DNA from 2 places in the Stenotrophomonas sp. genome. Region 2 is predicted to be linked to the other one. Evidence: riboswitches for the same ligand, from Rfam matches in the RefSeq annotation. Region 2 holds a riboswitch; the other holds the start of a gene.
What was found. A riboswitch is a leader RNA that binds a small molecule or an ion and turns the genes downstream of it on or off. The one in region 2 is predicted to bind thiamine pyrophosphate.
Positions count from the first base shown of each region.

Region 1: another riboswitch for thiamine pyrophosphate. It lies ahead of AC5JLE_RS17940 (TonB-dependent receptor); the one in region 2 lies ahead of thiC (phosphomethylpyrimidine synthase ThiC).

Region 1 is NZ_JCACKF010000045.1:71,020-74,433, reverse strand. Features, by position in the region: gene AC5JLE_RS17940 (TonB-dependent receptor) at 1-2,132, opposite strand, end outside; TPP riboswitch at 2,203-2,298, opposite strand; gene AC5JLE_RS17935 (phosphotransferase enzyme family protein) at 2,397-3,414, opposite strand, start outside.
Region 2 is NZ_JCACKF010000032.1:48,036-51,449, reverse strand. Features, by position in the region: gene AC5JLE_RS12610 (BCCT family transporter) at 1-1,271, opposite strand, end outside; TPP riboswitch at 1,537-1,638, shown strand; gene thiC (phosphomethylpyrimidine synthase ThiC) at 1,721-3,414, shown strand, end outside.

The DNA of each region.
Region 1 (3,414 bases), on a different contig from region 2:
TAGTCACCGCCGCTGCTGCCGGTATCGCGCCAGTAGAAGCGGTTGAATACGTTGTCCACCGACAGGTTCCAGGTCACCGCGCGTTCGTGCAGGCGATGCTGGAAGCGCAGGCCGGCATCGAACACCGAGTAGTCCGGCGCGCGCACGCCACCATCGGCGCGTGCCACGTTGGCACCGGCATAGCGCCAGCCACCGGTCACGTCCAGGCCCTGCACGAACGGCAGCGCGTAGGCCACGTGCACGCTGGCGCGTACCTTCGGCACGTTCACCAGCTGATGGCCTTCATAGGCCGGCGTGCCGGTGTCGCGCGCGCGCGCCTGCAGCACGCTGGCGCTGGCCACGATCTGCAGTGCGTCCGTCAGCTGGCCGTTGGCGGTCAGCTCCAGGCCGGTGTGGGTCTGCGTGCCATCCTCGACGAAGGTGTAGCCGACGTCGCTGCTGTCGGGCCTGGCGTACTGGTAGGGCTGCGAGATGCGGAACACCGCTGCACCCAGCGTCAGCGCCTCGACCGGCACGTACTTCACGCCTGCTTCCAGCTGCCGCGACTGCACCGACGGCAGGAAAGTGTCGGCATTGCTGGTCCAGAACGGCGCTTCCTGGCCCAGCGAAATGCCGCGCACGTAGCTGGCATAGGCGTTGAGCTGATCGGTGGCCTTCCACACCACCGCGGTCTGCGGTAGGAACCGCGACAGGCGGCTGTGCCGCTGCGGAACGCCACGCTTGTCGTAGGCACGCTCGTCCAAGCGCACGAAGCGGCCACCGGCCAACCACTGCCAGTCATCGCCAAAGCTCATCCGGTCCAGCGCGAAGAACGCGGTCTGGCGGCTGTCCAGGCGTCGTGCGGAGGGGCCGGGCATCTTCGGCGACGGCTCGAACACGGGCACCTGCGGGTCGTGGATGTTGCTGGTGCCGACGTACTCGTTGACGCTCGGGCGCTTGTCCACGGTGCGGCGGAAGTAGTCGGCACCGAGGGTCAGCTGATGGCCGACGCTGCCGGTCTCGAAGCGGCCACGCAGCTCGGCACGGGCCTGCTGGTTGCGGCGGGTGTCGTCCGGGCTGCGGTAGTCGTAGACATCGTAGTCGCCGTTGGGTGCGAAGTAGTTGCCTGGCACGCTGCCATCGGCGCACTGCACGGCGTAGTAGCAACCGTAGGCGAAGGCGACGTTGTCATCGATCACCGAGCGGCTGTGGCCGACCGAGACGCGCGACTGCCAGGCATCGTTGAAGTCGTAGGTATGCAGCGCGGTGATGTTGGTGCTGGCGATATCCACCGGGCGCTGCCACGGCTGGTAGCCGAGCAGGTGCTCGCGGTCGACACCGCGCGGCAGGTCACGCGCGCCCAGCAGCTGGTAGCCGGACACCGAGCGCTGCGAGCTGGTCTGGTAGTTGGCATCTACTTCCAGCTTGCCGCGCTCGCCGATCAGCCAGTCGGCGGCCAGCGAGTAGAAGTTGCGGCGGCCATCGGCGTGCGCGACGTAGGAATTGCTGGAGTCCCATGCGGCATTCAGGCGCAGGCCGAAACGCGGGGTGATCCAGTGGCCGACATCGACGGCGACGTAGCGTGAGCCTTCCGAATCGGTGCCGAGCGTGGCGGTGCGTACTTCAGCCGGGCGCTTGCCGATGTAGTTGATGATCCCGCCCGGCGCCATCACCCCTGCCGCCAGGCCGGCTTCACCCTTGAGGATCTCGACTGACTGCACGTTCTCCAGCGCCAGGCGTTGCTCGCCGGCGATGGACAGCCCGTTGAAGCGGTAGCCGGTGGCGGCGTCCAGCGCGAAGCCGCGGATGGCGATGTTCTGGTAGTAGCCCACAGGTGCATACGCATCACCCAGCGAGGCATCGTTGCTGGCCAGCTCGGACAGCGAACGTACCTGGCGACGTTCGAGATAGTCGCGCTCGAGCACGTTCACCGAAGCCGGCGTGTCCTTCCACGAACCGCCGCCGAAGGCATTCACGCGCGAAGTATCGGCCTTCGGCTTGCCGGCCTCCACGCGCACCGCCGCCAGTTCGGTCGGCGAGCGTTCGGCACCAGTGGCAGCCGCATCGGTGGTGGCCTCGGCCTCGCTGGCATGCAGCGGCAGCGCGGCGCAGAGGGCGAGTGAGAGCAGGGTGGGGCGCAGGCAGCGGTTCATTCGGTTCGTCTTCGGACAACAAGGGAGACGAAGCGACGGCGCGCAGGTGCACCGGCCCATGATGGGGGTGTGGCTGCGGCTCAAAGCTCCCTACGCCGGTGCAAACCGGATCAGGTTCCAAGGGACTCTCTCAGCCTGGCAGATCCAGGCACCCCCGCTTCAGGTGACCATTTCACTACAAATGGTACGGATTTGCGAGCGCCAGCCGGGGTCAGATCCCTTTCCTGCGGAAAGGGATCTGACCCCAACGCTGCGTCAACCGGATCACGCGACGGCGTGCAGGGCCTGCAGCAGTGCCCGTCCCGGCGCGCTGTGGAACCACGCCGGATGGCCCAGCATGAAGGGCTGCCAGGCCACGTCGGCATTCGCGGCTGAGCGGGTGACACCTTCGAAGTACTCCACTTCGGACAGTGCGAAGTCGAAATGGACCATTGGCAGCAGGTCGGCCAGCAGGTGCACGCGTGCCGCCGACAACGGCAGCACCTCGCGGTAGCCGTCGAGCAGGGCCAGCGCGATATCGATGCGCACTGCCTCCATGCCGCGCTCCAGTTCCAGCCACGCCACTGCGTTGCGCTCGATCGCGGTGGCGAGGTCGAACAGCGCGCTGGTGGGCGACGCCAGGCCGAAATCCAGCACGGTGCTGACCTCGCCGTTGCGCCACAGCAGGTTGGAGACATGCCAGTCGTTGTGCGCCCACAGCCGGGGCTCGGCGCGCAGGCGCTCGGCCAGGCCGGCGTGCCACGGCAGCACGTCGCGCTGCAGCTGTGCTTCCCATGGAATGCGCGCGAGATAGCGTGCCAGCCCGGGACGTTCATCCAGTCCTGCCTTGATGGCGGCGATCGGATCGTCGGCACGGATCAGGTCGTCGCGCGCCACCAGCAGATGGGTGCTGCGCTGGGGCGCGTGGTAGCTGGCGGCGGCACGGTGCAGCTGTGCGAGCGTGCGCCCTGCCTCGCGGGCCTGCGCGACATCGGTCAACAGCGACCACGACACCGCGTCGCGATACAGGTCGTCGCCCACGCCGACATCGTGCAGTTCAAACGTCCATTCGCCGTGTTCGACCGCAGTGTGGCCATCGGTGGCCGGCAGCACCTGCACCACTGGCACGCCGGCGGCGGCGAGATGGGCGATGAAGTGGTGTTCTTCTTCCAGACAGGCCGCGCTGCGCACGCTGTGGTGGTGGCGCTTGATGAACACCGCGCCGCGCGTGTCGTCGACGATGGCGGCGGCAGACAGCGGCCGCGGGCTGTGCCAGCGCGGTTGGCTGTGCCCGCCCAGCTGC
Region 2 (3,414 bases):
TCGTCAGTGGACATGCTGGCCAGCACCAGTACCGCCGAGTCGGCCGAGGTCACGAAGAAGATCATCAGCAGTACCAGTGCGATGCAGGACAGCAGCAGCGGCAGCGGCATGCTGTCGAACAACGTGAACAACACCGTCTCGTAGCCATTGCCCAGCGCCTGCACCAGGTCGGCATGGCCGAAGATCTGTGCCCACAAGGCCGTTCCACCGAAAACGGCGAACCAGAAGAAGCCCAGCAGGGTTGGTGCCAGCACTACGCCGATCACGAACTCGCGCACGCTGCGGCCACGCGAGATGCGTGCGATGAACGACCCCACGAACGGAGCCCAGGAAATCCACCAGGCCCAGTAGAAAATCGTCCAGTCGGCCACCCATGTGCTGCCGGAGAACGGTGACATGCGCAGGCTCATCGTCACCAGTTGGTTGAGGTAGGAGCCCAGCGTGGTGGTGAACGTATCGAAGATGAATCCGGTCGGCCCCAGCACCAGCAGGATGGCGGCCAGCAGGGCAGCCAACGCCAGGTTGAAATTGGACAGCCACTTCACACCTCGCTCCACGCCACTGGCGGTGGACGCCATATACAGCACGAAGGCGATGGCGATGATGGTCATCTGCACCGGGACCGTAGCTTCCAGGCCGAACACGCGTTCCACGCCCGCGGCGATCTGGATGGTGCCGAAGCCCAGCGTAGTCGCGACACCGATCGCGGTGGCGACCACTGCAGCGATGTTGACCACCCTACCGATCCAGCCGCGATGGTGGCGGCCGATGATCGGCTGCAGCATGTCGCTGACCAGGCCGCGGCCGTTGCGGTTGAACTGGAACCAGGCCATTGCCAGCCCGATCAGCGCATAGATGGCCCACGGGTGCAGGCCCCAGTGGAAGAATGCATAGCGCATCGAGGCGCGCGCCGCATCCAGGCTCTGCGGAGCAAGCCCTTCCGGTGGCTTGCTGAAGTGCGAAATGGGCTCGGCGGCGCCCCAGAACACCAGGCCGATGCCCATGCCGGCGGCGAACAGCATCGACATCCAGCTGGCTCGCGAGAACTCGGGCTCGGCGTCCTCGCCACCGATGCGCAGGTTGCCGAAGCGACCGAAAGCCAGGTACATCAGGAACACCAGTGCCAGGAATACCACCAGCAGGTACAGCCAGCCGACGCTGCGGATGACTTCTGCCAGCATCGACTGCACCACGGCATTGAAGGGGCCTGGTGCAATACCGGCAAGCAGCACCAGCAGCAGAACCAGTGCGATGGAAACGCGAAACACCATGAAGGAGCTTCTCCGATCAAGGGATTGAGGGGAGCGAGCAGAGCTTGCAGCGAAGGACCGGCGGCATGCAGCGCGAACCGGGCAGGGGCCGCGTCGGCGGCGAAGGACGCATCGGTCGCTGGAGGGCGACGGACGTGCACGTTACTGAACGCGACGTCATGGTTCTGTTAACGAACAACGATCCGGATCAGATCCGCTTTCCACAGGAAAGCGGATCTGACCGCGGGGGCAACTCCCGGAGCGGGCGCTCTATGCTCTAATGCACAGCAAGAAGCGGGGGTACCGCGGCCATGTGGCCACGGTTGAGACAGTCCCTTGGAACCTGATCCGGCTCATACCGGCGTAGGGAAGCTTTGCAGTGCAGCCGTGCCCGGACACCGCCCAAGGACCGTCCGTGCGCGGTCGCAGTGCGCCGCCGCTTCGTCCCTGACCTTCCTGGACGATGCCCGATGAACGCACAGCTCTCCGCCCTGCAGCAACAGGCCCAGCAACTCTCCGAATCCGTGACCCGGCCCATTCCCGGCTCGCGCAAGATCCACGTACCCGGTTCGCGTCCGGATCTGCAGGTGCCGATGCGCGAAATCGCGTTGACCCGCACGCCGACGCTGTTCGGCGGCGAAGAGAATGCACCGGTCACGGTCTACGATACGTCGGGCCCGTACACCGATCCGGACGCGCGTATCGATCTGTCCGCGGGCCTGCCGGCGCTGCGTCGTGGCTGGGTGGAGGAGCGCGGCGATACCGAACAGCTCGACGGCCTGAGTTCGTCGTTCGGCCGCGATCGCGAGCACGACCCGAAGCTCGATGCTGTGCGCTTCCCCACACGCAGCCTGCCGCGCCGTGCACGTGCAGGCGCGAACGTCACCCAGATGCACTATGCGCGCCGCGGCATCATCACGCCGGAAATGGAATTCGTCGCCATCCGCGAAAACCAGCGGCTGGACGCGATCCGCGATGCCGGCCTGCTGCAGCAGCACCCGGGCGAGGCGTTCGGCGCCTCGATCCAGAAGATCATCACGCCGGAGTTCGTGCGCGATGAAATCGCCCGTGGCCGTGCGGTGCTGCCCAACAACATCAACCACCCGGAAAGCGAGCCGATGATCATCGGCCGCAACTTCCTGACCAAGATCAACGCCAACATCGGCAACAGCGCGGTGTTCTCGGGCATTGCCGAAGAGGTGGAGAAACTGGTGTGGGCGATCCGCTGGGGTGGTGACACCGTGATGGACCTGTCCACCGGCAAGCACATCCACGAAACCCGCGAGTGGATCATCCGCAACTCGCCGGTGGCGATCGGTACCGTGCCGATCTACCAGGCGCTGGAGAAGGTCGACGGCCGCGCCGAAGCGCTTACCTGGGAGATCTTCCGCGACACGCTGATCGAGCAGGCCGAGCAGGGCGTGGATTACTTCACCATCCACGCCGGCGTGCTGCTGCGCTACGTGCCGCTCACCGCCAAGCGGGTCACCGGCATCGTCAGCCGTGGTGGTTCGATCATGGCCAAGTGGTGCCTGGCGCACCACAGGGAGAATTTCCTCTACACGCACTTCGAAGACATCTGCGAGATCATGAAGGCCTATGACGTGACCTTCTCGCTGGGTGACGGCCTGCGCCCGGGCTGCATCGCCGATGCCAACGACGCGGCGCAGTTCGGTGAGCTGGAGACGCTGGGTGAGCTGACCAAGATCGCCTGGAAGCATGATGTGCAGACCATGATCGAAGGCCCCGGCCACGTGCCGATGCAGCTGATCAAGGAGAACATGGACAAGCAGCTGCGCGAATGCGGCGAAGCGCCGTTCTACACGCTGGGGCCGCTGACCACCGACATCGCGCCGGGCTACGACCACATCACCAGCGCGATCGGTGCGGCGATGATCGGTTGGTTCGGCACGGCGATGCTCTGCTACGTGACGCCGAAGGAACACCTCGGCTTGCCCAATCGCCAGGACGTGCGTGATGGCATCATGGCCTACCGCATCGCCGCGCATGCGGCCGACCTGGCCAAGGGCCACCCGGGCGCGCAGGTACGCGACAACGCACTGAGCAAGGCGCGCTTCGAGTTCCGCTGGGAAGACCAGTTTCACCTTGGCCTGGATCCGGAGAAGGCCAGGGAGTTCCATGACGAAACGCTGCCGAAGGATGC